DNA from 3 places in the Streptomyces sp. NPDC001678 genome. Region 1 is predicted to be linked to each of the others. Evidence: predicted binding sites of a transcription regulator. Region 1 holds the regulator's gene; each other region holds the start of a gene.

Region 1 (10,409 bases):
CGGGCCCGTCGCATGACCACGCCCCGGGCGACAGCACCTCGTACCAGCGACGTCCAGCGGGACCACCCCTCCGACTCCGGGTCAAGGTCTACTTCGCCGGTACGCTTCCACTGCTCGAACTCCTCGGCTTCGCCGGCGATGCCGTAGCTGTCACGCATCTCCAGGTGCACCGCAGAGCGCGTGGCCGAGTTCAGCAGTTCCTCAAAGCTTGCCCGCTGCGGCTTGTTCTGCGGCATCGCACGCCTTCCTGATGATGTCGATCATCCGGTACGGCATCCGGACAACCGCTTCCGTGTCGGGGTGAGGGCTGTTCTTCCGGCACTCGGCCAGGGTCTTCTCGTCTGCCAGCCAGCCCTGGAAGAGGATGTCGGGCTCGGGTTTCATCTCAACGTCTACCCACGCCGCAGGGCACTGGTCAGTCTTCGTCTCTGGGTCGATCCCGACGAACAGTAGCGCCATCGCTGCCTCCCGTGTCGAGCCCGATGCGATCAGGTGCATGTGACGATCTGCCCTTTGCACCGCCCCGGTCAAGAGGGCGCGGCTACGGCACGATCCCCGCGCGCTTCGCCGCCAGGACCGCCGAGACGCGGTTGTTCGTGCCGAGCTTCCGGTAGACCTTCTCCAGATGACGGTTGACCGTGTGCGGCGAGATCGTCAGACGGCGGCCGATGCCCGCCGCCGTCAGGCCCTCGGCCAGCAGGCCCAGGACCGTCAGCTCGCGCGGCGTCAGGTCGTGGCGGGGCGGGGACGGGCCGCCGGCCGGGGCGATCACCAGGCCGGATCCGGACCCGGCTCCGGATCCAGGTCCGGGCCCGGGTCCGGGCGGGGACGGGGGCACGGCCCCCGGGACGGCGTCGGCCACCGCGCGGCGGAGGCGGTCGAGTTCGCGGACGTGGCGGTCCGCACGGAGCAGGAGCGGCTGGACGCGCGCCGTAAAAGCCAGTTCGTGGGCGGTGAAGTCGCCGCGGCGGCCGAGGCTGACGGCGCGCATTTCGCCGGGGAAGCCCAGGAGGGGGATGCCGAGCTGGTGGGTGGTGCCGTAGTCGCGGCGGGCCTCGCTGTACCAGGAGGAGTTACGCCAGTTGTCGCAGATCTGGGTGATGCTCACGGGGCCGGCGCCCGCGGCTTCCATATAGGCGATCAGGGGGTGCCGCTGCTCGACCCGGCGCCGGATGACGTCGCTGACGTCCGGGCCCATGGAGTCGGGGGCCCAGCCCTGGGCGTAGCCGGTGCGTTCGGCGAGGCGGATGCCGGCGAAGATGACGGTGTCGCAGCCCAGTGCTTCCTGGAGGCGTCCGGCCATCAGGTGCCAGAGGGAGTCGGGGTCGTCATGTTCCAGGACGGCCATGACGAGGTCGAGCATGTGCTCGTAGTCGCGCGCGTGAAGTCCTGACATGGCGGGCCCGCTTCCTCTCGGTCCCCGCCCGCCGCATGCTACAGGCCATCGGCGGGGCGGCGTGCGCGTGGGAATTCTCCCTTATGGGACGATTCCCTCGTGCTTGGCCGTCATCACCGTCGAGACGCGGTTGTTCGTGCCGAGCTTCCGGTAGACCTTCTCCAGGTGTCGGTTGACGGTGTGCGGCGAGATCGTCAGGCGGCGGGCGATGCCGTCGGCCGTCAGTCCCTCGGCCAGGAGGCCCAGGACGGTCAGTTCGCGAGGCGTCAGGTCGTGGCGCGGCGGTGGCGGGCGTCCCGGCAGGGTGGGCGGCGCCGCCTCCCGTAATCGCCGCAGCTCCCGTATGTGCCGGTCGGCGGCGGTCAGGAGGGGCTGGATCCGGGTCGCGAAGGCCAGGTCGTGCTCGGAGAAGTCGCCGGTCCGGCCCAGGACGAGGCCGCCCTGGGGGCCGTCCGCGCCGGGCAGGGGGATGCCGAGCTGCTGGGTGGTGCCGAAGTCGCGGCGGGCCTCGCTGTACCAGACGGAGTCGCGCCAGCTGTCGGTGAGTTCGCGCACGATCACGGGGCGGTGGGCGCGGGAGGCGAGGTAGGAGACCAGCGGGTGGTGCTGGCGGACCCGGCGCTGGACCACGTCGTTCACGTCCTGCACGCCCTGGCCGAGCGACCGGGGTGCCCAGCCCTGGGCCTCGCCGCGGTGGGCGTGGAGGTCGATCGCGGCGAAGACGACCGTGTTGAGGCCGAGGGCGTCGACGAGGTGTGCGGAGACGAGGTGCCAGAGGGACTCCGGGTCGTCGTGCTCCAGGACGGCGATGGTGAGGTCGAGCATGAACTCGTAGTCCCGCGCCCGGAGTCCGGGTCCATGACGTCGTGGCATGGCGGGTCCGTCCCCTCTCGGGTCCCCGTCCGCCGCATGCTACCGGCTGCGGGAAACGCCCCCAAGGGGCCCGGGGGCCGCGAGGGGGAGAGGGGCGAAGAGGAGGCGGATCGCGCCGACGTCGAATCCCCCGTGGCCGGCGTCGGCGCGATCGCGCGTCCCTGTCAGGGTCGCACGCGGGCCCTCGGTCGCACGATGGGAAGAACTTCCCACTCGGGGGTGGAGGTAGCCATACCCCCGGCCGTGTCCCCGGGCCGGTTCAGGGGACGATGCCCGCCTGCTGGGCCAGGAGCACGGTGGAGACGCGGTTGTTGGTGCCGAGCTTCCGGTAGATCTTCTCCAGATGGCGGTTGACCGTGTGCGGGGAGATCGCCAGTCGGCGGGCGATCCCCGCCGCCGTCAGGCCCTCCGCCAGCAGCCCCAGCACCGTCAGTTCGCGCGGTGTCAGGCCGTGCCCGGAGGGGTGGGCGGTGGTGAGGTCGGGGGCGGCGGTGCGCAGGCGGCGCAGTTCCTGGATGTGGTTGGCCGCGCCGATGAGCAGGGGCTGGAGGCGGGCGGCGAAGGCCACGTCCTGGGGGCGGAACCGGCCGTCGCGGCCCATGAGCACCAGCCGTGCCGTGCCGGGGGCGCCGGGGAGGGGCAGGCCCATCTGTTCGGTGATGCCGAAGTCCCGGCGCGCCTCGCTGTACCACTGGGTGTGCCGCCAGCCGGCGAAGATCTCGCCGACGGTCACCGGCTCCGCCTCGCCGCTCAGGGTGTAGGCCACCAGCGGATGGCGCTGGGTCACCCGGCGCTGGACGAGGTCCCCGACGAACGCCGCGAGCCGCGGCGGTGCCCAGCCCTCCACTTTTCCGGTCAGCCGGGCCACGTCCACGACCGAGAAGGTGACCGAGTCGCAGCCCACCGTCTCCAGGATCTGCGAGGTGATCAGTTGCCAGGACGACTCGGGGTCGTCGCTCTCCAGAACGGCGACGGCGAGGTCGAGTATCCGCTCGTAGTCGCGTGTCTGGAGCTGCTGGGTCCGTGCCGTCATCCCCGCCGTCCGCCCCCCGGCTCCACTGCCCGTCAGCCCCAGCGCCCCGTGCGGCCCAGCAGCAGGGCGGCGGCCGCCGTGCCGGCGGTCGAGGTGCGCAGAACGCTCGGGCCGAGGCGGTAGGGGTGGGCGCCGGCCTCGGCGAAGGCGGCGAGCTCCTCGGGGGAGACGCCGCCCTCCGGGCCGACGACCAGCACGATGTCGCCCGTCTCCGGCAGGGGCGCCGTGGCGAGCGGGGTGCTGCCCTCCTCGTGGAGGACGGCCGCGAAGTCGGCGCCCGCGAGGAGCCCGGCGACCTGCCGGGTGGTGGCGAGGTCGGCGACGGAGGGGAAGCGCAGGCGGCGGGCCTGCTTGCCGGCCTCGCGGGCGGTCGCGCGCCACTTGCCGAGGGACTTCAGGCCGCGCTCGCCCTTCCACTGGGTGACGCAGCGGGAGGCGGCCCAGGGCACGATCGCGTCGACGCCGGTCTCGGTCATGGTCTCGACGGCCACTTCGCCGCGGTCGCCCTTGGGCAGGGCCTGGACGACGGTGATCCGGGGCCGGGGTTCCGGCTCGGAGCGTACGGAGGTGACGGCGACGTCCAGGTGGTCCTTGCCCTCGACGGCGGCGACGGTGCCGTGGACGCCCGTGCCGGAGCCGTCGGTCAGGACGATCTCCTCGCCCACGCGCAGCCGGCGCACCGAGACCGCGTGGCGGCCCTCGGGTCCGTCCAGCGGGAAGACGGTGCCGGGGAAGACACCCGTGAGGGCGTCCTCCTCGACCAGGAAGACCGGGGCTGTCATGACGTACTCGCTCTCTCGCCGCGCCGATTCACACTCGTGTCCACCACTGCTCCGGTCACGTCCGCGCGCTCAATGTCGTGCGGGCCGCGTCCAGTTCGGCCGTCAGGAGCCGCACCAGGTCGCCGGCGGGGAGCTCCCGCGCCAGGCGGTGGCCCTGGCCGGCCCACAGGTTCATGCCCTGGGGGTCGCCGGCGGCGGCCGCCGCCTTGCGCAGGCCGGAGGTCAGGTAGTGGATCTGGGGGTAGGCGGCCGGGGCGTAGGGGCCGTGCTCCCGAAGGAAACGGTTCACCAGGCCGCGGGCGGGGCGGCCGGAGAAGGCCCGGGTGAGCTCGGTGCGGACGAACAGCGGATCGGTCAGGGCGCGCTTGTGCAGCTCGTGGGCCCCGGACTCCGGGCAGGGGAGGAAGGCCGTGCCGAGCTGGGCGGCGCTCGCGCCCGCCGCGAGGACGGCCGCCACCTGGGCGCCGCGCATCAGTCCGCCGGCCGCGACGACGGGCAGCGGGACGGCCTCCCGGACCTCGGCCACGAGCGCCAGCAGGCCGACCCCGGCGCCCGCGCCGTCGGCGTGCGGATCGTCGTGGTGGGTGCCCTGGTGGCCGCCGGCCTCTATGCCCTGGACGCAGAGCGCGTCGGCGCCCGCCTCCCGCGCGGCCAGCGCCTCGGCGACGGAGGTCACGGTCACCACGGTCACGGTGCCGACTCGGGCGAGGGCGTCCACGGCCGTGCGGTCGGGACACCCGAAAGTGAAGGAGACGACGGGGACGGGGTCGTCGAGGAGGACGGCGAGCTTGGCCTCGTAGCCGTCGTCGGAGCCCTGGTCGGTCTCGCCCAGCGGGGTCCGGTACCAGGTGGACTCGCCGGCCAGCTGCTCGGCGTAGACCTCGATCGCCGCGGGGTCGGCGGCGGGCGGCTGGGGCATGAAGAGGTTCACGCCGAAGGGGCGGGCCGTACGGGCGCGGAGCTGCTTGATCTCCTCGTACATCGCCGCGGGGGTCTTGTAGCCGGCGGCGAGGAAGCCGAGGCCGCCGGCGTCGCAGACGGCGGCGGCGAGGGCGGGAGTGGAGACACCGCCGGCCATGGGGGCCTGCACGATCGGGTGCTCGAACAGTCCGTTCAACGGGGCCATGAGCACATCGTGTCACAAGTGACGTAACCCGGGGCTCCGCCCCGGACCCCGCTCCTCAAACGCCGGAGGGGCTGAATTCAGCCCGTCCGGCGTTTGAGGACGAGACTTCGACTAACGGCCGTTGAACGCGTCCTTCAGCCGCGAGAACAGCCCCTGCTGCCCCGGCTTGAACTCGCCCGTCGGGCGCTCCTCGCCCCGCATCTTGGCGAGCTGGCGCAGCAGTTCCTCCTGCTGCGGGTCCAGCTTGGTCGGCGTGGTCACCTCGACGTGGACGACGAGGTCACCGCGGCCGCCGCCGCGCAGGTGGGTGACGCCGCGCTGGTGCAGCGGGATCGACTGGCCGGACTGGGTGCCCGGGCGGATGTCGATCTCCTCGACGCCGTCCAGGGTCTCCAGCGGCACCTTCGTGCCGAGCGCGGCCGCCGTCATCGGGATGGTGACCGTGCAGTGGAGATCGTCGCCGCGGCGCTGGAAGACCGGGTGGGGCTTCTCGTGGATCTCCACGTAGAGGTCGCCGGCCGGGCCGCCGCCGGGGCCGACCTCGCCCTCGCCCGCGAGCTGGATCCGGGTGCCGTTGTCGACACCGGCGGGGATCTTCACGGTCAGGTTCCGCCGGGACCGGATGCGGCCGTCGCCGGCGCACTCCGGGCACGGGGTCGGCACGACCGTGCCGAAGCCCTGGCACTGGGGGCAGGGGCGGGACGTCATGACCTGGCCCAGGAAGGACCGGGTGACCTGGGAGACCTCGCCGCGGCCGCGGCACATGTCACAGGTCTGCGCGGACGTGCCCGGGGCCGCGCCCTCGCCGCTGCACGTGGTGCAGACGACGGCGGTGTCGACCTGGATGTCCTTGGTGGTGCCGAAGGCCGCCTCGTTCAGGCTGACTTCCAGCCGGATCATGGCGTCCTGGCCGCGGCGGGTGCGCGAGCGCGGACCGCGCTGCGATGCCTGGCCGAAGAAGGCGTCCATGATGTCGGAGAAGTTGCCGAAGCCCGCGCCGAAGCCACCGCCGGCACCCGCGCCGCCCGAGGAGGACAGGGGGTCGCCGCCGAGGTCGTAGACCTGCTTCTTCTGCGGGTCGGAGAGGACCTCGTAAGCGGCGTTGATCTCCTTGAACCGCTCCTGGGTCTTCGGGTCCGGATTGACGTCCGGGTGGAGCTCGCGCGCGAGACGGCGGAAGGCCTTCTTGATCTCGTCTGCGGAGGCGTCGCGCCTGACGCCCAGGACCGCGTAGTAATCCGTGGCCACTTACGACTCCGCCAGGATCTGTCCGACGTAACGTGCCACTGCGCGTACCGCTCCCATCGTTCCGGGGTAGTCCATGCGGGTCGGTCCGACCACGCCGAGTTTGGCGACGGCCTCGCCGCCCGAACCGTAGCCGACAGCGACGACGGATGTGGAGTTCAGCCCCTCATGGGCGTTCTCGTGACCGATGCGGACGGTCATCTCCGAGCCCTTGGCCTCGCCGAGCAGCTTGAGCAGCACGACCTGCTCCTCCAGCGCCTCCAGCACGGGCCGGATCGTCAGCGGGAAGTCATGACCGAAACGAGTGAGATTGGCGGTACCGCCGATCATCAACCGCTCCTCGGTCTCCTCGACCAGCGTCTCCAGCAGGGTCGAGAGGACTGTGGAAACGGTTCCGCGATCATCCTTCTCGAAGGACTCGGGGAGGTCCTGCACCAGCTGCGGCACATCCGTGAACCGGCGGCCCACGACGCGGCTGTTCAGCCGCGCGCGCAGATCCGCCAGCGCGTTCTCACCGACCGGCGCCGGGCAGTCGACCATCCGCTGCTCGACCCGCCCGGTGTCGGTGATCAGGACGAGCATCACCCGGGCCGGGGCCAGGGAGAGCAGCTCCACATGACGAACCGTCGAACGGGTCAGCGAGGGGTACTGCACCACGGCGACCTGACGCGTCAGCTGCGCCAGCAGCCGGACGGTACGGGCCACCACGTCGTCCAGATCGACGGCGCCGTCCAGGAAGTTCTGGATGGCGCGCCGCTCGGGCGTCGACAGGGGCTTGACGCCCGCGAGCCTGTCGACGAAGAGGCGGTAGCCCTTGTCGGTCGGGATCCGGCCGGCGCTCGTGTGAGGCTGGGCGATGAAGCCCTCCTCCTCGAGCGCGGCCATGTCGTTGCGCACCGTCGCCGGGGAGACGCCCAGCTTGTGCCGCTCGGTGAGCGCCTTGGAGCCGACGGGCTCCTCGGTGCCGACATAGTCCTGGACGATCGCGCGCAATACCTCGAGCCTGCGTTCGCTCAGCATCTCGCGCGCACCTCCAGTCCAGTGGTCCAGCCGTCGTACGACCGTACGGGTTCTACGGTTTCTTACCGGGTCTCACAGGGTCTTCACCCCTGGCACTCAATGGTCACGAGTGCCAGATCCCTCCAGCCAGTGTACGGCCGGGCCCCACGGCAAGGGCAAGGGCCGTCCTCGCCGCGAGCCCGCGGCCGGGCCGCAGCAGGCAACCGTACCGCTCTGCCGCTAGCGTCGCGGTATGCAGACGCAAGGGGATGCCGGCACCGCGCACGCCGGTGGGGAGCACTGGGAACGGCTCGCGCCCGGGGTCGTACGCCGCAGGTTGCCGGGCTGGGACGCGACCGTCGGGGCGATCGCGGGGACGGACGGCGTGCTCGTCGTCGACACGGGTTCGTCGCTCCACGAGGGGGTGGAGATCCGCCGCGAGGTGCAGGAGCTCTTCGGGCTCCCCGTGACGCACATCGCACTCACCCACCCCCATTTCGACCATGTCCTGGGCACGGCGGCGTTCTCCGGCGTCCAGGTGTACGCGGCGGTGGGCGCCGCCGGGCTGATGGAGCGGGAGGGGGAGGAGCTGCGGCACGACGCGGTCCGGCACGGCATGGACCCCGACACCGCGGCCGAGGCCGTGGACCTCCTCGTCATCCCCCACCACCCGGTGTCCGGGGAGGTCACGGTCGACCTCGGCGGTGGGCGGCGGGTGCTGCTGGCCAACATCGGCCCCGGGCACACGGCGCACGACCTGGCCGCGCTGGTCGCGGGGGAACGCGAGGTCGTCTTCTGCGGTGACGTCGTCGAGGAGTCCGGCGAACCGCAGGCGGGGCCGGACGCCCTCCCGCACGCCTGGCCGGCGGCCCTGGACCGGCTGCTGTCCCTCGGCGGGGACGACGCGCTGTACGTGCCGGGACACGGCGCGGTGGTGGACGCGGCGTTCGTACGGGCGCAGCGCGACGCGCTGGCGGAGCGCTTCGGCGTGTCGTGACCGTGGTGCGGATCTCCGTGGTGTGGATCTTGAACCAGAATGGCCCGCATGTGGAGCAAGCGGTACAGCCCTGATCTCACTCCGCCGTGGAAGCGGTCCGCCCCCGTGCCCGAGGTCCCGGCCGATCCGGATCTCGTGGTCGAGGAGGTCACGACCGGTTTCTGCGGGGCGGTGATCCGCTGCGAGAAGACGGCCCAGGGGCCGACGGTGACGCTGGAGGACCGCTTCGGCAAGTGCCGGGTGTTCCCGATGGAGCCGCGCGGGTTCCTGCTGGACGGCCGCGTCGTCACCCTCGTCCGCCCGGTGGCGGCTCCCGCGGCCTCCCCGGCCCGTACCGCCTCCGGCTCCCTCGCCGTCCCCGGCGCCCGCGCCCGGGTCGCCCGCGCGGGCCGCATCTACGTCGAGGGCCGGCACGACGCGGAGCTCGTGGAGCGGGTGTGGGGCGACGACCTGCGCATCGAGGGCGTGGTCGTCGAGTACCTGGAGGGCGTCGACGACCTCCCGTCGATCGTCCGCTCCTTCGCCCCCGGCCCGGACGCCCGGCTCGGCGTCCTGGTCGACCACCTGGTGCCGGGCTCGAAGGAGTCACGGATCGCGGCGGAGGTGACGGGCGCGTACGAGCACGTGCTGGTCGTGGGTCACCCGTACGTGGACGTCTGGGAGGCGGTGAAGCCCGCGTCGGTGGGCATCCCGGGGTGGCCGTCCGTGCCGCGGGGGGAGGACTGGAAGACGGGGGTGTGCCGGGCGCTGGGGTGGCCGGCGAACACGGGGGCGGCGTGGCAGCGGATCCTTTCCGGCGTGCGGAGCTACAAGGACCTGGAGCCGGCGCTCCTGGGGCGGGTGGAGGAGCTGATCGACTTCGTGACGGTGGGGGGTTAGCGGGGGGTGCCGGGGAGGGTCCTGAATCCCGACGTGTCCAGCGTGACGCCCAGCATGTCGAGAGGCACCGGGTCGCCGAACTTGGTGGTTCGCTCCACCGCGTAATCGGCCCCTTCACCCGCGCCGACCGGCTCCGTGAGCAGGACGCACTTGGCGGCGAAGGGGTCGACGATCAGGTAAGCGGGCACCTGCCCAGCCGCGTAGACCGAGCGCTTGGTCTTGTAGTCCCGCAGGGCGCTGGTCTTCGAGACGACTTCGAGGAGCAGCGTGGCGGCTGCGGCGGGAACCAGCCGCCCGGGGCCCTCGAACGCGCCCTGCTCCATCACCAGCAGGTCCGGCTGCGGCTCGCTGTCCTCGCCCGGGATGGCGATGTCCTGGGTCTGGAGCGGCCACCAACGATCATCGGGAATCTGCTTCAGGACCGACAGGACGATCATGTTGTGGACCATGTCGGGCCCCGCCATCATCACGATTTCCCCCCGGAGAAGCTCGATCTTGTAGCGCTCGAACACCTCGGGGTGCTCGTCGATGAGTTCGATCAGTCGCTCGTCCACAGCGGTCATCTCCGTGGTCCTCCACATCTGCCGCATGCGTTCTAGCGGCAGCCTATGGAGTGAGGGTAGGCAGGCACCAAGCTCTTGCGCATCAGTTCACCCGAACAGGTAATCAGTCCACCAGGTCTCGGACCACCGCGTCCGCCAGCAGCCGCCCCCGCAGCGTCAGGGCCGCCCGGCCCTGCTCATAGGCGGCAGGCCGCAGCAGCCCGTCCGCGAGCGCCCGCGCGGCCGCCGCCGCGCCGGCAGGGCGCAGGAGTGACAGCGGGCACCCCTCCTCCAGCCGCAGCTCCAGCAGGATCCGCTCGACCCGCCGGTCCTCCTCGGAGAGGAGCTCCCGGCCCGCCCCCGGCGACCTCCCCTCGGCCAGCGCCTGCGCATACGCGCCGGGGTGCTTGACGTTCCACCACCGCACGCCCCCCACATGGGAGTGCGCGCCGGGGCCCGCGCCCCACCAGTCCGCGCCGCGCCAGTAGAGCTCGTTGTGGCGGCAGCGGCCCGCCTCGTCCGTCGCCCAGTTCGAGA
Region 2 (10,409 bases), on a different contig from region 1:
CGGGCGGATCTCCTTCCTCGTACCGCTGTACTCGCCGATCTCGTCCTCGGTCAGCGAGGTCCGCTTGACCAGCTCGTGCTTCCACTGGCGGGCGGAGACGGTGTTGGTGACCAGGATCAGCGTCGTCGCCTTCGCCATGGCCATCGCGCCCGCGCCCACGAGCGTCTTGCCGGCGCCACAGGGCAGCACGACCACACCCGAGCCGCCGTGCCAGAACCCCTCCACGGCCTGCCGCTGGTACGGGCGCAGCGCCCAGCCGTCCTCGGCGAGCTCGATGGGGTGCGCCTCGCCGTCCACGTACCCGGCGAGGTCCTCGGCGGGCCAGCCCAGCTTGAGCAGCGTCTGCTTGATCTGACCGCGCTCGGAGGGGTGCACGGCGACGGTGTCCGGATCGATCCGGGCCCCCACCAGCGGCTTGATCTTCTTCGAGCGGAGGATCTCCTCCAGCACGGGCCGGTCGGTGCTCTCCAGCACCAGGCCGTGCGTGGGGTGCTTGAGCAGCTTCAGCCGCCCGTAGCGGGCCATGGTCTCGGCGATGTCGACGAGCAGGGCGTGCGGCACGGGGTAGCGGGAGTACGTGACGAGCGCGTCGACGACCTGCTCGGCGTCGTGCCCGGCGGCCCGCGCGTTCCACAGCCCCAGCGGGGTCACCCGGTAGGTGTGGATGTGCTCGGGCGCCCGCTCCAGCTCCGCGAAGGCGGCGATGGCACGCCGGCACTCGTCGGCACGCTCGTGGTCCACCTCCAGCAGCAGGGTCTTGTCGCTCTGGACGATCAGGGGTCCGCTCACGCCTCGGCCTTCCATTTCGCGCACGGGGTCAAGCTTCCAGTGTCGCGCACTCCGGCGGTCGGGTGGGACCGCGAGGACCGGGCCGGTGTCAGTGGCGGATGCCACACTGAGGGCGACGGCTTTCCGATAAGGAGGTGGCGTGATGAGCGTTGCACACGATCCCCACTACGGGCCCTGGACGATAGAGGAGGTCCTGGCTCTGGGGGAGGACCGTGGTGAGCGTCGCGAATTGATGGGGGAAGCACTCTTGATGTCACCGGCTCCGGGAACCAAGCACCAGCGGGCTTCTTCCCGCCTGTGGCACCTGCTGGAAGCCGCCGCCGAGGCGGCGGAGGCCCCGGTCGAGGTGCTGGAGGCGGTCAATGTGGTGCTGCCCGACGGGCTCTTCATCCCGGACATCGCGGTGGTCGATGCCGCCGCTGCCGCCGAGGACCCCGTGACCTACGACGCCGAGACCGTGCTGCTCGTGGTGGAGATCGTCTCGCCGTCGTCGTCGGGCCGCCGCACCGACCGCCTGCTCAAGCCGCCGTACTACGCGGAGGCCGGTATCGAGCACCTGTGGCGGCTGGAGCTGGAGCCCGTGCCGGCGCTGATCGTCTCGGAACTGGAGAACGGCCGCTATGTGGAGCGGACCGTGGCCCAGGCCGGGCGTACGACGCTGGTCGAGAAGCCGTTCCCGGTCAAGCTCGACCCGGGGGCCCTGGTGCGCCAGAGCCGCTGACGGCGCCCTGGGCGGGGGCGTCCGGGGTGCCGCCCCGTAGAACGCCACCGGGGCGGCACCCCCCGTGAGGAGGGTGCCGCCCCGGTGAACCGCAGGACGGTCGATCAACCTGTCAGGTCGATCAGAAGTCCATGTCACCGCCCGGCATGCCGCCCGGAGCGGCCGCGGCGGCCTTCTCCGGCTTGTCGGCGATGACGGCCTCGGTGGTCAGGAACAGCGCGGCGATGGACGCGGCGTTCTGGAGGGCGGAGCGGGTGACCTTCGCCGGGTCGATGATGCCCTCGGCGATCATGTCGACGTACTCGCCCGTGGCGGCGTTGAGGCCGTGGCCCGGGGTCAGGTTGCGCACCTTCTCCACGATGACGCCACCCTCGAGGCCGGCGTTCACGGAGATCTGCTTCAGCGGGGCCTCCAGGGCCAGCTTCACAGCGGCGGCACCGGTGGCCTCGTCGCCCTCGAGCTCGAGCTTCTCGAAGACCGAGGAAGCCTGGAGCAGGGCCACGCCACCACCGGCGACGATGCCCTCCTCGACGGCGGCCTTGGCGTTGCGGACGGCGTCCTCGATGCGGTGCTTGCGCTCCTTGAGCTCCACCTCGGTGGCGGCGCCGGCCTTGATGACGGCCACGCCGCCGGCCAGCTTCGCCAGGCGCTCCTGGAGCTTCTCGCGGTCGTAGTCCGAGTCGCTGTTCTCGATCTCGGCGCGGATCTGGTTGACGCGGCCCTGGACCTGGTCGCTGTCACCGGCACCGTCGACGATGGTCGTCTCGTCCTTGGTGATGACGACCTTGCGGGCGCGGCCGAGCAGGTCGAGACCGGCGTTCTCCAGCTTGAGGCCGACCTCCTCGGAGATGACCGTGCCACCGGTGAGGATGGCGATGTCGCCCAGCATGGCCTTGCGGCGGTCGCCGAAGCCCGGGGCCTTGACGGCGACGGACTTGAAGGTGCCGCGGATCTTGTTGACGACCAGGGTCGACAGGGCCTCGCCCTCGACGTCCTCGGCGATGATCAGCAGCGGCTTGCCGGACTGCATGACCTTCTCGAGGAGCGGCAGCAGGTCCTTGACCGAGCTGACCTTCGAGTTGACGATCAGGATGTACGGGTCCTCCAGCGAGGCCTCCATACGCTCCATGTCGGTGGCGAAGTACGCCGAGATGTAGCCCTTGTCGAAGCGCATACCCTCGGTGAGCTCCAGCTCCAGACCGAAGGTCTGGGACTCCTCGACGGTGATGACGCCTTCCTTGCCGACCTTGTCCATGGCCTCGGCGATGAGCTCGCCGATCTGGGTGTCGGCGGCGGAGATGGAGGCGGTGGAGGCGATCTGCTCCTTGGTCTCCACGTCCTTGGCCTGCTCGAGCAGGGCGGCGGAGACGGCCTCGACGGCCTTCTCGATACCGCGCTTCAGGGCCATCGGGTTGGCACCGGCGGCCACGTTGCGCAGACCCTCGCGGACCAGCGCCTGGGCGAGGACGGTCGCGGTCGTCGTGCCGTCACCGGCGACGTCGTCCGTCTTCTTCGCGACCTCCTTGACCAGCTCGGCGCCGATCTTCTCGTACGGGTCCTCGAGCTCGATCTCCTTGGCGATGGACACACCATCGTTGGTGATCGTGGGGGCGCCCCACTTCTTCTCGAGGACGACGTTCCGGCCCTTGGGGCCGAGGGTGACCTTGACGGCGTCGGCGAGCTGGTTCATCCCGCGCTCGAGACCGCGCCGTGCCTCCTCGTCGAACGCGATGATCTTGGCCATGTGAAGTGGTCCTCCCAGGACGGGGTGGAGAGACTGCTCCGGACCGCGCTGGCGCCCGCGACGGACGGCCTGCGTGCCCTGCGGTTCCTTGCCCCGCTTGGCTCGCCGACCTCACCGACGGTCCAAATCTGTCACTCTCACTCGGAGAGTGCTAAGCCCAATGATTAGCACTCGACCCACCCGAGTGCAAGCGGTCCACGGTGTATCCCACCCCAGGCGGCAAAGGGCGCCCCCTCGGAGACAACAGGGGGCGCAAGCGCCTCACACCAACCTGCCCCGCGCCGGGGGAACCCACACATGGGCGTGGCACGGACGCGCGAGAACACACGGGAACGCACGAGAACACACGAGGGGCCCGCGTCATGGAGACGCGGGCCCCTCGGCGAGCTGAGTGAGCCGGTGGTCGATGCGCGCCGGTCAGGCGGTCACCTTGACCATGTCCGCCTGCGGCCCCTTCTGGCCCTGCGAGATCTCGAACTCGACCCGCTGCCCCTCCTCGAGGGTGCGGTAGCCGTCCATCTGGATCGCGCTGTAGTGGACGAAAACATCCGCACCACCGTCGACCGCGATGAAGCCGTACCCCTTCTCCGCGTTGAACCACTTGACGGTGCCCTGAGCCATGCCTAACTCCCCTATTACTGGCCCTTGCGCAGGACCGCACCTCGCGGACCCGGGTCAGACCTCACCCCCAGACAGGATGGGGGTGTGCGCCGGAACGCGTCGACCGCCGCTGAATGTATCTGCACGGATGCCGTCTGCAACAGGTCAGTCGGACGAGAATTCCGGGCGTGGCCGATCGGTCATTACTGCCGATTTCGCCAGCTTCTCGGGCAAGCCGGGCCGGGCATAACGCAACCAACCCGGCAATTCGTGCACATGTTGTGGGCACAACTTGACGGGTTCTCATATGCGTTCGGCAGTGACACCGGAGGGGGAACGCCCCAACTGTATCGCGCTTCAACAGACGGAATCACCCCGTCCGTTTTACGGGCGGGGTGATTCCGGTGAATTCCGCAGGAACGCTTTGAAAGGGTCGGGCCAAGGGTCCGGCAGCCGGGAGCCGACACGGCCCCGGCCCAGGGCGCCCGGGCCCGGGCGCCCTCGGTCAGCCGCCGGCGACCGCCGGAATGATCGATACTCCCGCGCCGTCCGGCGTGGCCGCCGCCAGGCCGCCCTCGAACCGTACGTCGTCGTCATTGACGTACACATTGACGAAACGGCGCAGCTTTCCGTCCTCGTCGAGAACGCGCGCGGCGATTCCGGGGTGGTTCTTCTCCAGGGAGGCGATCACTTCGGCGAGAGTGGCCCCCTCGGCGGGGACTTCCGCCTTACCGGCGGTGTAGGTGCGAAGGATGGTGGGGATTCGGACGTTGACGCTCATGGGGTCACCTTTTGGTTTAAGAGGCCGGTGAAAGGGAAACGGTCGCAGCGCGTTTACGGACCCGCTACAGCCCCGCCGCCCGGAACGCGTCGAGCGAAGGCGGAATCGTCGCCGTCGGCCCCGCCGCCACCGCGTCCAGCGTCTTGAGGCCGTCGCCCGTATTGAGCACGACGGTGGTCAGCGACGGATCCAGCCGCCCGTCCTCCAGCAGCTTCCGGGTCACCCCGACCGTCACCCCGCCCGCCGTCTCCGCGAAGATCCCCTCCGTACGGGCCAGCAGCCGGATCGCCTCGACGATCCGCTCGTCGTCCACGTCCTCCACGGCCCCGCCCGTGCGCCGGGCGATGTCGAGGACGTACGGCCCGTCGGCGGGGTTGCCGATGGCCAGGGACTTCGCGATGGTGTCCGGCTTCACCGGCCGCACCACCTCGTGCCCGTCCTTGAAGGCGCGCGAGACCGGCGCGCACCCCTCGGCCTGGGCGCCGAAGATCCGGTACGGGCGGTCCTCGACCAGCCCCAGCGCGATGAGCTCCTTCAGCCCCTTGTCGATCTTCGTCAGCTGCGACCCCGAGGCGACCGGCACCACGATCTGGTCCGGCAGCCGCCAGCCCAGCTGCTCGCAGATCTCGTACGCGAGGGTCTTGGAGCCCTCCCCGTAGTAGGGCCGCAGATTGACGTTGACGAAACCCCAGCCCTCGCCGCGCGGGTCGCCGATGAGCTCGCTGCAGAAGCGGTTGACGTCGTCGTACGTGCCCTCGATGCCCACCAGCTCGCCACCGTAGACAGCGGCCATCACGACCTTGCCGGTCTCCAGGTCGTGCGGGATGAAGACACACGACCGCAGGCCCGCGCGCGCCGCCGCGGCGCCCACCGCTCCCGCCAGGTTCCCCGTCGAGGAGCACGAGAGGGTGGTGAAGCCGAAGGCGCGCGCCGCCTCGACGGCGATGGCGACGACGCGGTCCTTGAAGGAGTGCGTGGGGTTGCCGGAGTCGTCCTTGACGTACAGCCCACCGGTGACGCCCAGCTCGCGGGCGAGATTGTCGGCCTTGACGAGCTTGGTGAAGCCGGGGTTGAGGTTCGGCCGGTCCGCGACGTCGGCGGGTACGGGCAGCAACGGGGCGTAGCGCCAGATGTTCGCGGGTCCGGCCTCGATACGGCGGCGCAGCGCCTCGGGGTCGCCGGCCGGGAGCTCATAGGCCACTTCAAGGGGGCCGAAGCAGCCCACGCAGGCGAAGGAGGGACCGAGCGGGAAGCGCTCGCCGCACTCGCGGCAGGAGAGCGCGACGGCGGGGCCGAAAGAGGATGCGGCGGAAGCGGCCGAGGGTACGGAGGTACGACTTTCAACGGCTTGGACAGCCATGGAGGCGAGGCCCTTTCTCCTCATCTTCCTCGCGGCGAACGTCGCCACGAGACGGAATTGGCACCTTCCCCGCCGGGAGCCTCGCGTCTGATGACCGAGACCGGCTGGAGGGTTGCCGGGGCTTCAACGGGCCGTGTCCCTCTGCCCCTCTGGATGAGCGGTATGGCCCGGGCGGACCCGGGCGTTTGTGCGCGTGACGACCCCCGACATAGGACGGCCGTCCGCGTTGTTCAAGACTGTAACGGAAGGGATGGCCGCTTGAGAGGGCCGTCCGCACCGCGAGATGCGTCACAACGAAGATCAGCGACAACGATCAACACCGAGGAGTCACGCACGTGCTGGAAGAGGTGGAACGCTGGCTCGCCCGGCGGTCCTGGTCCGCCGCAGACCGTCCGCTCGACCAGCTGCTGGCCGCGAAGGGGGACACGGGCACCACGGTCAGCGTGGTGCTGCCGGCGCTGAACGAGGAGGCGACGGTCGGGGAGATCGTGGCGACGATCCGCCGGGAGCTCATGAGCGAATCCGTTCCCCTGGTGGACGAGCTGGTGGTGCTGGACTCCGGTTCCACGGACCGCACCGCCGAGGTCGCCGCGGCGGCCGGCGCGCGCGTCGTGCACCGGGACGAGATCCTGCCGCGACTGCCCGCGCTGCCCGGCAAGGGCGAGGTGCTGTGGCGGTCCCTGCTGGTGACGACGGGCGACGTCGTCTGCTTCGTCGACGCCGACCTGAAGGACTTCTCCGGCACCTTCGTCTCGGGGATCGTCGGCCCGCTGCTGACCGATCCCGAGGTGGGGTTCGTCAAGGCGATGTACGACCGCCCACTGGGCGAGGTCGCGGGGCAGGGCGGCCGGGTCACCGAGCTGGTGGCGCGCCCGCTGCTGAACCTCCACTGGCCGCAGCTCGCGGGCTTCGTCCAGCCGCTGGGCGGCGAGTACGCGGCCCGCCGCTCGCTGCTGGAGCGGCTGCCGTTCCCCGTGGGCTACGGCGTGGAGCTGGGCCTGCTCGTGGACGCGCTGCACACGGTGGGCCTGGACGCGCTGGCGCAGGTCGACGTGGGCGTGCGCAAGCACCGCCACCAGGACGGCCGGGCGCTGGGCCGGATGGCCGCGACGATCTACCGCACGGCGCAGCTGCGGCTGGCCCGGGGCCATCTGGTGCGCCCGGAGCTCACCCAGTTCGAGCGCACGGCGGAGGGGTTCGTGCCGCGGACGTACGCGGTGGACACGGAGGAGCGGCCACCGATGGCGGAGATACCGGAGTACGCGCAGCGGCGCGCGGCATAGCCGCCGGGAGACGCGCAGCGAAAGGAACGGGACGTTCCCGTGTGCCACCCGACGGGCCGTGCGTACGTTTGAGCGGTTCGCCGGGCGGCAAGGCTGGCGACATGGTCGCTGAGCATCCCCCGTCCGCCCCGGAAGCCTCCCCGGTGGCCGCCGCACCCATCGTCGTGGCGTCCAACCGGGGGCCCGTCTCGTACGCGCTGCGCGAGGACGGCTCGCTGGCGGCGGGCCGGGGCGGCGGCGGGCTGGTGTCCGGGCTGAGCGAGATCGGGCGGGATCCCCAGGGCGCGGCGGCGGTGTGGGTATGTGCGGCGCTGGGCGAGGGCGACCGGCTGGCGGCGGGGCGCGCGGGCCGAAGACTCGACCCGGCCGACACGGGCGGGCTGCGGGTGCGGATGCTGGACATCCCGGCCGGGACGTTCTCCGCCGCGTACAACGGCGTGGCCAACTCCGTGCTGTGGTTCGCCCATCACATGCTCTGGCAGACCCCGCTGGAGCCGGTGTTCGACAAGGAGTTCCGGGAGCGGTGGGCGGCCTACGAGGCCTACAACACCGCCTTCGCGGACGCGATCGCCGAGGAGGCGGCGGAGGGCGCCGTCGTGCTCGTCCAGGACTACCACCTCACCCTCGTCCCCGGGCTGCTCCGGACCCGCCGCCCCGATCTGCGCATCGGCCACTTCTCCCACACCCCGTGGGCCCCGCCGGACTACTACCGGCTGCTGCCGGACGACATCGCCGAGCAGGTGCTGCGCGGCGTCCTCGGCGGGGACCGGGCGGCGTTCCTGACCCGGCGCTGGGCGGAGGCGTTCGCCGCGTGCTGCGCTGACGTCCTGGGGGCCGAGGTGATCCGGGAGGAGGACGGGACGGCGGCGGCGGTCCGCTTCGCGGGCCGTACGACGCGGCTGGGCGTGCACGCGCTCGGCGCGGACGCGGACTTCCTGCGCGAGCGCGCGCACCGGCCGGACGTGGAGGAGCGGCTGGCGGCCCTGCGGGAGCAGGTCGGCCCGGGGCGCCGGACGATCCTGCGGGTCGACCGCACGGAGCTGTCCAAGAACATCGTGCGCGGCCTCCTCGCCTACCGCCGGCTGCTGGAGGAGCGGCCGCACTGGCGGGGCAAGGTGGTGCACATCGCCTTCGCCTACCCCTCCCGGCAGGACCTGAAGGTCTACCGCGACTACACCGCCGAGGTGGAGCGCGTCGCGGAGTCGATCAACGCCGCCTTCGGCACGGCGGACTGGCAGCCGGTGATCCTCCATGTGAAGGACGACTTCGCCCGTTCCCTGGCCGCCTACCGGATGGCGGACGTGGCGCTGGTCAACCCGATCCGCGACGGGATGAACCTGGTGGCCAAGGAGGTCCCGGCGGTCTCCGACCACGGCTGCGTCCTTGTGCTGTCCCGCGAGGCGGGGGCGGCGGCGGAGCTGGCCGAGGAGGCGATCGTCGTCAATCCGTACGACGTCGAGGCGACGGCGCGCGCCCTCCACCTGGCCCTGCTGATGGACCCGGGCGAGCGCGCGGAGCGGGCGAAGCGGCTGGCCGCGGCGGCGACGCGGTTGCCGCCGGCGCGGTGGTTCACGGAGCAGTTGCTGGCGCTCCGTTGAGGGCCGGTTCGATCGCCGCGGGCCGGTGGGGGCTGGTCGCGCCCACGCGGCGGTAGCCGCATATCGACACTGCCCCGCGCCCCTACGGGGCGCCGGAGTGCACGGCGCGTTCGCCGGACCCGCCCGTGCGGGCCGACGCTTCCGCCACCCGGTACCCATCCCCCGGTGGGCGGGTAGCCATGGCTCCATGCCGAACGCTCAGCGCTGGGCCGCCCTCGCGGCGGCCGCCACCACGCTCATAGCCGTTACCGCCACCGGCTGTTCCTCGGACTCCGACAGCGGCAAGGACGCCGGATCCAAGGCGGCGAAGGCCGGCCCGTCGGGCACCCCGTCCCCGTCCTCGTCCTCGTCTTCCTCCTCGCCCTCGTCCGGGGGTGACGCCGCCGCGATCCCGGCCGGCCAGGGCCCCCAGGGCTCGTACACCGTCCAGAACCAGCCCCCGCCCGGTACGTGCTCCTACCGCTACACCGCCGCCAAGGAGCCGCTGCCCGACCCCAAGTGCACCCCGGGCGCCACCAATCCCAAGGTCACCCAGGCGACCCTCAAGACCACCATCTGCCGCAGTGGCTACACGGCCGACATCCGTCCCGGCACGAACATCACCGGCCGGGAGAAGACCGCGAACGCGGCCTCGTACGGCTACAAGGGGCCGCTGAAGGACGCCGAGTACGACCACCTCATCAGCCTCCAGCTCGGCGGCGACCCCAACGACCCGCGCAATCTGTGGGTCCAGCCGCCCTCCCCCGGCCACAAGGCGGGAGCCGGGCCGAACAACCCGAAGGACGTGGTCGAGAGCAAGCTCAAGGCGGCGATCTGCTCGGGGAAGACCGAGCTGGTGAAGGCCCAGCGGGCGATCGCCAAGGACTGGACGACCGCGCTGTCCACCCTGGGGCTCACGAACGAGAAGCCGGCGGCGAAGGACCCCAAGGCGGAGGACGGCGAGTAGACGCGCGGCGGGGGCTCACCCGAGCCGCTCGGCCAGCCCGGCCAGCAGCTCCACCACCCCCGCCGGCCCGTCCACCACGAGGTCCGCCCGCTCGGCGAGCACGGTGACCTCGGCGCTGCCGCTGCACACCAGGGTGCCCGGCACCCCCTCGGTGCGCAGCTTCTCGACCGCCGCGAAGGCGGCGAGATCGCCGAGGTCGTCACCGGCGTAGAGGACGGCGGAGGCGCCGGTCTCGCGGACGTACTCGGCGAGGGCCACGCCCTTGTCCATGCCCGGCGGCCGCAGCTCCAGCACCAGCCGGCCGGGTTCGACGATCAGGCCGTGGCGCTCGGCGAGGGCGGCGAGCGGGGCGCGCAGGGCGTCGTAGGCGGCCTGGGGGTCGTCGGCGCGGCGGGTGTGGACGGCGATGGCACGTCCCTTGTCCTCGACCCAGGTGCCCCGCCAGGCGCCCGATTCGTCCAGTACGCCGGGGAGTTCCGCCTGCACGGCGGCGACACCGGGGTGCGGGGCGGGGGCGTGGACGGTGCCGGTGACGGCGTCCCAGCGCTCGGCGCCGTAGTGGCCGAGCACCACCAGGTGCTCCAGCC
Region 3 (10,409 bases), on a different contig from region 1:
AGCCACGGCCGCTCCGCGCGCGGCAAGGGCCAGCGCGAGGCGGGCGAGCCGGTCAGCATCGACCTCCTCGGCCGCGATCTGAAGGCCGTCGTCGACGCCGCCGCCCCCGAGGGGCCGCTGGTGCTGGTGGGGCACTCGATGGGTGGCATGACCACGATGGCCCTCGCCGCCCAGTACCCGGAGCTGATCGCCGGGCGCGTGGTCGCCGCCGCGTTCGTCGGCACGTCCTCGGGCCGGATGGGCGAGGTGACGTACGGCCTGCCGCCGATGGGGATGAACGTGCTGCGGCGGACGGTCCTGCCGGGCGCGTTCAGGCTGATGCTGACCCAGACCGATCTGGTGGAGAAGGGTCGGCGGGCGGCCGCCGAGCTCATCGGCGGGATCATCAAGCGCTATTCGTTCGGGGCGCGGGACGTCGACCCCGCGGTGGCGCGGTTCGCCGAGCGGCTGATCGAGGCGACGCCGGTGGACGTGGTCGCCGAGTTCTATCCGGCCTTCGCGGAGCACGAGAAGGCGGCGGCGCTGGCGGCGTTCGAGGGGCGGCCGGTGCTGGTCCTGGCGGGCGAGAAGGACATGGTCACGCCGAGCGACCACAGCCGGGCCATCGGGGAGGCGCTGCCGGAGGCGGAGCTGGTGATCGTGCCGGGGGCGGGGCATCTGGTGATGCTCGAGGTTCCGGACCTGGTGTCCGGGCACCTCGCGCGGTTGGTGGGCAGTCGTTCCGCAGGGCGGAACGGGTGGGCACCAACCGCCCACCGGGCGGCACCCGAATAGCTTTCCGGGCACCCCGCACCGGGGCTGAGGTACGGGGTGGCCGACGCCGTCGTTCGGCGTTGTGCCCACCCGTTCCGCCCTAGGCGGAACGATTGCCCACAACGCGGGCGTTACCATCGGCGGATATGAACGCCCCGCACACTCCATCCGCCGCCACCGCGGCGACGCTCACGGTCAAGTCCGCCGAAGACATGCGGGAGTTGGGCCGCAGACTCGCCACGCTGCTGCGGCCCGGTGATCTCGTGCTGCTCTCCGGGGAGCTGGGCGCCGGCAAGACGACGCTGACGCGGGGGCTCGGCGAGGGGCTCGGCGTGCGCGGTGCCGTCACGTCCCCGACCTTCGTCATCGCCCGGGTCCACCCGCCGCTGGGCGACGGCCCGGCCCTCGTCCACGTCGACGCCTACCGGCTGTCCGGCGGGCTGGACGAGATGGAGGACCTGGACCTCGACGTCTCGCTGCCCGAGTCGGTGATCGTCGTGGAGTGGGGCGACGGCAAGGTCGAGGAGCTGTCCGAGGACCGCCTGCGGGTCGTGATCGAGCGCGCGGTGGGTGCGGACGCCCCGGCCGGGGGCGACGAGGACGCCGATGACGTACGCAGCGTGACCGTCAGCGGCATCGGTGCCCGCTGGGCGGGCGTGGATCTCGCGCCTCTGGGGTAGCGGACGGAGCTCGTTCCGACAGGCCGTCGGCAAGATGTTGCGCGCGCGATGCCGGGCGTGGTCACATGGAGGGCAGGAGGGTCGGTTAGGTCTGCCTAAGTAGAAGGTGGGCCGTGGCGCCTCCGACCGGCCCGAGCCGCCCCAGGAGGCATGCATGTCGGCCCACGAGCCCGAGCCCACTCCCACCGCCGCCACCGGGACGAACGAGCAGCGCCCCCTGTCGGTGCGCGACCTCCTGGCGGCCTGTGCCGCCGCCGACGCCGTCTCCACGCCCCCGAGGGCGCCGGAGCCCGCCACGGGGGACGTGGACGTGGACGACGAAGGCGGCGCCGCGCGCGACGCCGCCTGAAAGAGCCAGGAGCCGAAGAGCTCGAAGAGCTACGGGACGACGACGACCGGCGTGTTGTTCACCGCGAACTCCCACATCGCCCGCCCGTCGGCCGGCTGCTCGCGGATGCCGCCCGTCTTCTTCGTCGAGTCCGGGTTGGGCGAGGAGCCGTCCACGGCCGCGCTGAAGCCGAAGACGACCCCGGCCGCGTCCCGGTGGAAGCGCACCACGTGCTCGATGGGGACGCCGTCCGAGCCGGTGACCGTGGGCGTGCGCGAGGTGACCACGTAGCTGCCCGGAGGCGGGCTCACGGTGCTGGGCGCGACCTCGAACGTACGGGTGGCCTTGCCGTCCGAGCCGACCAGCCACACCCGCTTCTGCGCGAGCCCGTAGACGACGCGCAGACCGGTGCCGGAGTTCTCCGGGACCGCGTTCGGCGCCTTGCCCTGCTCCTGCCCGCCGGCGCCGGCGGCCTTGTCCTTGCCCTGCTCGCCGTCCTTCGCCTTGCCTGCGGCCTGGCCCGAGGCGTGCGCGGCGGGGTGGTCGGGCGCGGCCTCCGCCTGGAAGGCGAGGAAACCGACCCCGGCCAGGGCCGCCGCCGTGAGCGTGGCCACGATGATCCCCGAGCTGCTACGTGCCACGCTGCGCACCTTTCGTCCCGCGTGCTGCTAGTACCGCTGTGCTGCCGTGTGCTGTCGCCGCTGCCCCGCCGCCGTCCCGGCGCTGCCGTGCCGGCCTGTGCGGGCCCGCCGTATCGCGGCTTCGTACGGCCATGCGGCTGACCGTAGCACCCGCTCGCGCCCCCGCCGCGCCCCCGGCCAGGGGCCCATGCGCGCGCCGCCCGCCCCTCGGTGCGCCGTAGGCTTGTCACGTGCTGCTGCTCGCTCTGGATACCGCCACCCCCGCTGTCACCGTCGCCCTCCACGACGGCGAGTCCGTCGTCGCCGAGTCGACCCAGGTGGACGCCCGCCGGCACGGGGAGCTGCTGCTGCCCGCCGTCGACCGGGTCCTCCGTGAGGCGGGCACCAAGCTCGACGCCGTCACCGGGATCGTCGTGGGCGTGGGCCCCGGCCCGTACACCGGTCTGCGCGTCGGCATCGTCACGGCCGCCACCTTCGGCGCCACCTTGTCCGTTCCCGTCCACGGCCTGTGCACGCTGGACGGCATCGCGTACGCGGCCGGGCAGCAGGGGCTCACGGGCGAGTTCGTCGTGGCGACGGACGCCCGCCGCAAGGAGGTCTACTGGGCGCGCTACGCGGACGCCCGGACCCGGATCACCGAGCCCGCCGTGGACCGCCCCGCCGAGCTCACCGAGCGCCTGGCGGGCCTGACCGCCGTCGGCGCGGGCGCGGTGCTCTACCGGGACGCCTTCTCGGACGTGCGCGAGGAGCTGCCGCAGCACCAGTCGGCGGCCGCGCTGGCGGCGCTGGCCGCCGAGAAGCTCCGCACGGGCGGGGAGTTCCTGCCGGACCAGCCGCTGTACCTGCGCCGCCCCGACGCCCAGGTGCCGGCCAACTACAAGGTGGTCACCCCGCAGTGACCGGGCCGGCAGAAGCGGCCGCCGCCGCAGCAGCAGCCACCGTCCGCGTCCGTGAGATGCGCTGGTGGGACATCGCTCCCGTGCTGGAGCTGGAGCGTGCGCTGTTCCCGCACGACGCCTGGTCCAAGGGCCTGTTCTGGTCGGAGCTCGCCCACGCGCGCGGGGCGAACGCCAACCGCCGCTACGTCGTCGCGGAGGTCCTGGACGAGGCCGGGGCGGTCAGGGTCGTCGGCTACGCGGGCCTCGCCGCCGTCGACGGCACCGGCGACGTCCAGACCATCGCCGTGGCCAAGGAGTACTGGAGCACGGGCCTCGGCGCCCGCCTGCTGACCGAGCTCCTCACCACCGCGAACGCCTTCGAGTGCCGTGAGGTGCTGCTCGAGGTGCGCGTCGACAACACCCGCGCCCAGCGCCTCTACGAACGCTTCGGCTTCGAGCCCGTGGGCGTGCGCCGCGGCTACTACCAGCCCGGCAACATCGACGCGCTCGTGATGCGCCTCTCCGATCCCCTGTCCGCAGTGCAAGGAATGTCCCATGGCTCGCAAGACTGACGAACCCCTCGTCCTCGGCATCGAGACCTCGTGCGACGAGACCGGCGTCGGTATCGTCCGCGGCCACACGCTGCTCGCCGACGCGGTCGCGTCCAGCGTCGACGAGCACGCCCGCTTCGGCGGCGTCGTCCCCGAGGTCGCCAGCAGGGCCCACCTGGAGGCCATGGTCCCGACCATCCAGCGCGCGCTGAAGGAGGCGGGCGTGAGCGCGAAGGACCTCGACGGCATCGCGGTCACCGCCGGCCCCGGCCTCGCGGGCGCCCTGCTCGTCGGCGTCTCCGCGGCGAAGGCGTACGCCTACGCGCTGGGCAAGCCCCTCTACGGCGTCAACCACCTCGCCTCGCACATCTGCGTGGACCAGCTGGAGCACGGCGCCCTGCCCGAGCCCACGATGGCCCTGCTGGTCAGCGGTGGCCACTCGTCCCTGCTGCTGGCGCCCGACATCACCTCGGACGTCCGCCCGCTCGGCTCGACGATCGACGACGCGGCGGGCGAGGCCTTCGACAAGATCGCCCGGGTGCTGAACCTCGGCTTCCCCGGCGGCCCGGTCATCGACCGTTACGCCCGCGAGGGCGACCCCGACGCCATCCGCTTCCCCCGCGGCCTGACCGGCCCCCGCGACCCCATATACGACTTCTCCTTCTCCGGCCTGAAGACCGCGGTCGCCCGCTGGATCGAGGCCAAGCGCGCGGCCGGCGAGCACGTGCCGGTCGCGGACGTCGCGGCCTCCTTCCAGGAGGCGGTCGTCGACGTCCTGACCCGCAAGGCCGTCCGCGCCTGCAAGGACCACGGCGTGGACCACCTGATGATCGGCGGCGGCGTCGCCGCCAACACCCGCCTGCGCGCCATGGCCGCGCGCCGCTGCGAGGACGCGGGCATCACCCTGCGCGTGCCGCGCCCGAAGCTGTGCACCGACAACGGCGCGATGGTGGCGGCGCTGGGCGCCGAGATGGTCGCCCGGGGCCGCGCGGCCTCGTCGTGGGACCTGTCGGCGGACTCGTCGCTGCCGGTGACGGAGACGCACGTGCCGGGTGCTCATGGGGACGACCATGAGCACGGTCACGGTCATGACCACGGCCACGCGCACGACCACGACCACGTGCACGAGCTGAGCAAGCAGAACCTCTACGAGTGAGGGTCCGCCGGTCCGGGTCACGCCCGGGCCGGCCGCCCCAGCAGCATGGCCGGCGCGCCCGCCACCCGCGTCAGCACGATGACGCACGAGTGGGGGCCGGAGAGCTTGAGCTTCTTGCGCAGCTCCTCCGGCTCCACCGCCGAGCCCCGCTTCTTGATGACGGCGACCCCGATGCCGCGCTCCCGCACGATCGCCTTGAGCTTCTTCAGGTTGAACGGCAGCACGTCCGTGATCTCGTACGCGGCCGCGTAGGCGGAATCCCGCAGCCCGTCGCTCGTCACATACGCGATCGTCTCGTCGATCAGCCCGCCGTCCTCCAGCTCCGCCGCGGCCTCCGCCACCAGGTGGGCGCGGATGACCGCGCCGTCGGGTTCGTAGAGGTAGCGGCCCACGGGCCGGACGGCCGGGTCCGGCAGACCCCGGCCCACCAGGGACGCGCCGCCCGGCAGCAGGGTCGCCCGCCGCGCGGCGGGGTCCGTGCCGAACCACAGCACGGCCTCCTTCACATCGCCGCCGTCCGAGATCCACTCGGCCTCCGCGTCCTCGGGGACCGCCTCGTGGGGCACCCCCGGGGCGATCTTCAGGGCCGCGTGCGGGGCCGTACGGGCCGCCTCGATCGCCCAGGACAGCGGGGGCGAGTACGCCTCCGGGTCGAAGATCCGGCCCCGGCCGCCGCGCCGCGCGGGGTCGACGAAGACGGCGTCGTACGAGGACGTGTCGACCTCCGCGACATCGGCGCAGCGCACCTCGATCAGCTCGGACAGGCCCAGCGCGGCCGCGTTGGCGCGGGCGACCTCGCAGGTCAGCGGGTCGCGGTCGACGGCCAGCACCTCGATGCCGGCGCGGGCCAGCGCGATCGCGTCGCCGCCGATGCCACAGCACAGATCAGCGAGGCGGCGCACGCCGAGTGCGGAGAAACGCTGTGCCCGGTAGACGGCCACACTCGACCGCGTGGCCTGCTCGACGCCGTTCGGGGTGAAGAACATGCGGTACGCGTCCTCGGCGCCGAACTTGGCGACCGCGCGCTGCCGCAGCCGGGCCTGTCCGAGGGCCGCCGACACCAGCTCGGCGGGGTGGTCGCGGCGCAGCCGGGTCGCCGTGGCGAGCTCCTGGGCGGGGTCGAAGTCGCGCAGCTCGTCGAGGAGGGCGCGGCCCTCGTCGGTCAGGAGGGCGACGAAGGCATCGGTGGCGGGGGCGTTCGGTGCGGGCACGTGTCTCATTCTCCCGCCACCTCTCGTGGCGCGGGCAGCCGGAGGAGGGTGAGGGGGCCCGTGCGGTACTCGAACGAGTGAACAAGAATCGTGTATGTGAGCCCGTCTGTTTCCGGCCGAATACGCGCCGCCGCCCTCGCCTCCGCCGCACTGCTGCTGACCGGCGTCCTCGCCGGATGCTCCGGCTCCTCCTCCGGCGGCCCGGAGAAGCCGCACAGGGCGGCCGGGACGCCCGCCGCGCCCTCCTCCGCCCCCGCCTCCCCGGCGGCCCCCGACGCGTACCGCCGCTGGGGCCTGGACAAGCCGCTGGCCGCGCCCCCGGCCCCGCCCGCGAAGAAGCTCACCGACGGGTTCAAGCCGGGCGCGACGCCGCAGGTGATCCGGCGCGTGCCCACCCGGGACAAGGTCGTCTTCGTGACCTTCGACGACGGGGCCGAGAAGGACCCGGAGTTCCTGAGGATGGCGGCGGACCTCAAGGTGCCGTTCACGATGTTCCTGACGGACGACATCGCCCGCGCGGGCGCGGGCTACGGCTACTTCGAGAAGCTCCGGGCCCTCGGCAACGGCATCGACAACCACACCCTCTCCCACCCCAATCTGCGCACCCTCTCCGCCGAGGCGCAGAAGCGCGAGATCTGCGGGCAGCAGGACGCCCTGGCGAAGCGGCTCGGCGGCCGCCCGGCCCTCTTCCGCCCGCCCTACGGCAACTACAACGACGCCACGCTCACCGCCGCGGCCGGCTGCGGGGTGCGCGCGGTCGTGCTGTGGGAGGCGACGATGCAGATCAACGACATGCGCTACGCGGAGGGCGGCGGGCTCCGGCCCGGCGACATCGTCCTGGCCCACTTCCGCGGGCCCCAGGAGCTCAAGGGCACCACGATGACCAGGATGGTGACCAACATGCTGCGCAGCATCCAGGCGCAGGGCTTCACGGTGGCCCGCCTGGAGGACTATCTGTGAGGACTCGGAGGGCTCAGGAGTACGCCCCCGCCCACGGGGTAGATCAAAGCTCGCCGCACGCCGAATTGGCACTCCGCTTGACCGAGTGCTAACCGCGTCATAGTCTCGGCTCCGTTGGCACTCTCCACCGGTGAGTGCCAAACACAGCGACGGGCAGGTTCCGGCACCCGCGACGACGGGCCTCCTGGTCGCCACCTCAGACAGTTAACCCCGTGAGATCTCCGAAGGGGGAGGTCGGATCGTGACGACCGCCAGCTCCAAGGTTGCCATCAAGCCGCTCGAGGACCGCATCGTGGTCCAGCCGCTCGACGCCGAGCAGACCACGGCCTCCGGCCTGGTCATTCCGGACACCGCCAAGGAGAAGCCCCAGGAGGGCGCTGTCCTGGCCGTGGGCCCGGGCCGCTTCGAGAACGGCGAGCGCCTGCCGCTCGACGTGAAGGTCGGCGACGTCGTGCTCTACAGCAAGTACGGCGGCACCGAGGTGAAGTACAACGGTGACGAGTACCTCGTCCTCTCGGCTCGCGACGTGCTCGCGATCATCGAGAAGTAGTTCACCCGAGGCTCAGTGAGCCTTCGAAGCTTGAACAGCTTGTGAACAGCGCCCCTGGTTCCCGTGCCTGCACAGCCGGGCGCCGGGGGCGCGGTTCGTTTTGAGACCCGGCGAAGGATACGTACCCCATGGCCAAGACCCTGAAGTTCGACGAGGACGCCCGTCGCGCCCTTGAGCGCGGCGTCAACAAGCTTGCCGACACCGTGAAGGTGACGATCGGCCCCAAGGGCCGCAACGTCGTCATCGACAAGAAGTTCGGCGCCCCCACCATCACCAACGACGGTGTCACCATCGCCCGCGAGGTCGAGCTCGACGACGCGTACGAGAACCTGGGCGCCCAGCTCGTCAAGGAGGTGGCGACCAAGACCAACGACATCGCGGGTGACGGCACCACCACCGCCACCGTGCTGGCCCAGGCGCTGGTCCGCGAGGGTCTGCGCAACGTCGCCGCCGGCGCCTCCCCGGCCTCCCTGAAGAAGGGCATCGACGCCGCCGTCAAGGCCGTCTCCGAGGAGCTCCTGGCCACCGCCCGTCCGATCGAGGACAAGGCCGACATCGCCGCCGTCGCCGCGCTGTCCGCGCAGGACAAGCAGGTCGGCGAGCTGATCGCCGAGGCCATGGACAAGGTCGGCAAGGACGGTGTCATCACCGTCGAGGAGTCCAACACCTTCGGCCTGGAGCTCGACTTCACCGAGGGCATGGCCTTCGACAAGGGTTACCTCTCGCCGTACATGGTCACCGACCAGGAGCGTATGGAGGCCGTCCTCGACGACCCGTACATCCTGATCCACCAGGGCAAGATCTCCTCCATCCAGGACCTCCTCCCGCTGCTGGAGAAGATCATCCAGGCGGGTGGCTCCAAGCCGCTGCTGATCATCGCCGAGGACGTCGAGGGCGAGGCCCTGTCGACCCTGGTCGTCAACAAGATCCGTGGCACCTTCAACGCCGTGGCCGTCAAGGCCCCGGGCTTCGGCGACCGCCGCAAGGCGATGCTGGGCGACATGGCCACCCTCACCGGTGCCACCGTCATCGCCGAGGAGGTCGGCCTCAAGCTCGACCAGGCCGGTCTGGACGTGCTGGGCACCGCCCGCCGCGTGACCATCACCAAGGACGACACCACCATCGTCGACGGTGGCGGCAACGCCGGTGACGTCCAGGGCCGCGTCGCCCAGATCAAGGCCGAGATCGAGTCCACCGACTCGGACTGGGACCGCGAGAAGCTCCAGGAGCGCCTCGCCAAGCTCGCCGGTGGCGTCTGCGTCATCCGTGTGGGCGCGGCCACCGAGGTCGAGCTCAAGGAGCGCAAGCACCGTCTGGAGGACGCCATCTCCGCGACCCGCGCCGCGGTCGAGGAGGGCATCGTCTCCGGTGGTGGCTCCGCTCTGGTCCACGCCGTCAAGGTCCTCGAGGGCAACCTGGGCAAGGACGGCGACGAGGCCACCGGTGTCTCCGTCGTCCGCCGCGCCGCCGTCGAGCCGCTGCGCTGGATCGCCGAGAACGCCGGCCTCGAGGGCTACGTCATCACCTCCAAGGTGGCGGAGCTCGAGGCGGGCCAGGGCTTCAACGCCGCGACCGGCGAGTACGGCGACCTGGTGAAGGCCGGCGTCATCGACCCGGTCAAGGTCACCCGCTCCGCCCTGGAGAACGCCGCGTCCATCGCCTCCCTGCTGCTCACGACCGAGACCCTGGTCGTCGAGAAGAAGGAAGAGGAGCCCGCCGAGGCCGGTCACGGTCACGGCCACGCCCACTGACACAACCCTTCGCCCGTTCGGGTGATACGGCCGGGGCCCGGCTTCCCTCGTGGGGAGGCCGGGCCCCGGTCCGTTTCCGTCGGGTACGGCGTCGTCGGGTACGGCGCCGTCAGTTGGGCCCGTAGCGGCGGCCCGTCGTCGCGCCGGCACGCGAGACCGCGCGGCGGGGGGCCAGCTTCAGCAGACCGGTCAGCGCCTTGTAGCGCGGGTCGGGGATGGACAGCGCCTTGCCGCGGGCGAGGTCCTTCAGCGCCGCGTCGACCAGCTTGTCGGCGTCCAGCCACATCCAGCCGGGCACGTTGTCCGTGCCCATGCCGGCCCGCTGGTGGAACTCCGTCCGGACGAAGCCGGGGCAGAGCGCCATCATCCGCACCCCGCTGCCCGCCAGATCCCGCGCGGCGCCCTGGGTGAACTGCACCACCCACGCCTTGCTCGCCCCGTATGTCCCCCGGGGGACGAACGCGGCGACCGAGGCCACGTTGACCACACCGCCGCGTCTGCGCTCCCGCATGCCGGCCGCCGCGGCCGAGGTCAGCCGCAGCACCGCCTCGCAGTGCACCTTGAGCATCGTCAGCTCGTCGGCCATCGCGACCTCGAGGTAACGGCCCTTGTTGCCGAAGCCCGCGTTGTTGACCAGCAGGTCGACCGGGTTCTTGCGATCAGAGAGCCGGGCCTCGACCGCCGCGATGTCCTCCTCCCGCGACAGGTCGGCGCGGAGCACCTCCACCTCCACGCGGTGGCGGTCATGGAGCTCCGTCGCCTGTTCGCTCAGCCGCTTCTCGTCGCGGGCCACGATGACCAGATTGTGTCCGTCGGCCGCCAGCCGCCGGGCGAAGGCCGCGCCGATGCCCGCGGTGGCTCCCGTGATCAGTGCAGTCGTCATACGGGAACGTTAGTGCTCGGCACACCCTCCCGGCTGCCCTCTCCTGCCTCCGGCCGCGTCTTCGGAC

Evidence for each region. Region 1 encodes HrcA, which represses chaperone genes, less so after heat shock. Its sites were predicted from a motif close to TTNGCACTCNGNNNNNCNGAGTGCNAA; they were not measured.
Region 2: groL (chaperonin GroEL) is a predicted target of HrcA. The motif match lies at 3,419-3,445, and genes of this name have one in related genera.
Region 3: groES (co-chaperone GroES) is a predicted target of HrcA. The motif match lies at 7,224-7,250, and genes of this name have one in related genera.

The regions. Positions count from the first base shown of each region.
Region 1 covers NZ_JBIAUP010000001.1:714,437-724,845, forward strand. The annotation lists gene ACFYZR_RS03235 (DUF6879 family protein) at 1-236, opposite strand, end outside; gene ACFYZR_RS03240 (hypothetical protein) at 202-498, opposite strand; gene ACFYZR_RS03245 (response regulator transcription factor) at 542-1,396, opposite strand; gene ACFYZR_RS03250 (response regulator transcription factor) at 1,478-2,269, opposite strand; gene ACFYZR_RS03255 (response regulator transcription factor) at 2,529-3,302, opposite strand; gene ACFYZR_RS03260 (16S rRNA (uracil(1498)-N(3))-methyltransferase) at 3,335-4,084, opposite strand; gene ACFYZR_RS03265 (nitronate monooxygenase) at 4,140-5,210, opposite strand; gene dnaJ (molecular chaperone DnaJ) at 5,322-6,458, opposite strand; gene hrcA (heat-inducible transcriptional repressor HrcA) at 6,459-7,475, opposite strand; gene ACFYZR_RS03280 (MBL fold metallo-hydrolase) at 7,708-8,451, shown strand; gene ACFYZR_RS03285 (DUF3097 domain-containing protein) at 8,500-9,330, shown strand; gene ACFYZR_RS03290 (Uma2 family endonuclease) at 9,327-9,893, opposite strand; gene hemW (radical SAM family heme chaperone HemW) at 9,997-10,409, opposite strand, start outside.
Region 2 covers NZ_JBIAUP010000002.1:159,455-169,863, reverse strand. The annotation lists gene ACFYZR_RS04290 (DNA repair helicase XPB) at 1-789, opposite strand, end outside; gene ACFYZR_RS04285 (Uma2 family endonuclease) at 932-1,510, shown strand; gene groL (chaperonin GroEL) at 1,632-3,254, opposite strand; gene ACFYZR_RS04275 (cold-shock protein) at 3,672-3,875, opposite strand; gene ACFYZR_RS04270 (MoaD/ThiS family protein) at 4,360-4,635, opposite strand; gene thrC (threonine synthase) at 4,700-5,995, opposite strand; SAM riboswitch class I at 6,013-6,155, opposite strand; gene ACFYZR_RS04260 (glucosyl-3-phosphoglycerate synthase) at 6,331-7,278, shown strand; gene ACFYZR_RS04255 (trehalose-6-phosphate synthase) at 7,380-8,876, shown strand; gene ACFYZR_RS04250 (hypothetical protein) at 9,064-9,822, shown strand; gene otsB (trehalose-phosphatase) at 9,838-10,409, opposite strand, start outside.
Region 3 covers NZ_JBIAUP010000006.1:186,589-196,997, forward strand. The annotation lists gene ACFYZR_RS15130 (alpha/beta fold hydrolase) at 1-774, shown strand, start outside; gene tsaE (tRNA (adenosine(37)-N6)-threonylcarbamoyltransferase complex ATPase subunit type 1 TsaE) at 900-1,433, shown strand; gene ACFYZR_RS15140 (hypothetical protein) at 1,588-1,782, shown strand; gene ACFYZR_RS15145 (hypothetical protein) at 1,812-2,402, opposite strand; gene tsaB (tRNA (adenosine(37)-N6)-threonylcarbamoyltransferase complex dimerization subunit type 1 TsaB) at 2,633-3,301, shown strand; gene rimI (ribosomal protein S18-alanine N-acetyltransferase) at 3,358-3,852, shown strand; gene tsaD (tRNA (adenosine(37)-N6)-threonylcarbamoyltransferase complex transferase subunit TsaD) at 3,836-4,987, shown strand; gene ACFYZR_RS15165 (methyltransferase domain-containing protein) at 5,005-6,207, opposite strand; gene ACFYZR_RS15170 (polysaccharide deacetylase family protein) at 6,295-7,158, shown strand; gene groES (co-chaperone GroES) at 7,400-7,708, shown strand; gene groL (chaperonin GroEL) at 7,837-9,459, shown strand; gene ACFYZR_RS15185 (SDR family NAD(P)-dependent oxidoreductase) at 9,569-10,342, opposite strand; gene ACFYZR_RS15190 (MOSC domain-containing protein) at 10,339-10,409, opposite strand, start outside.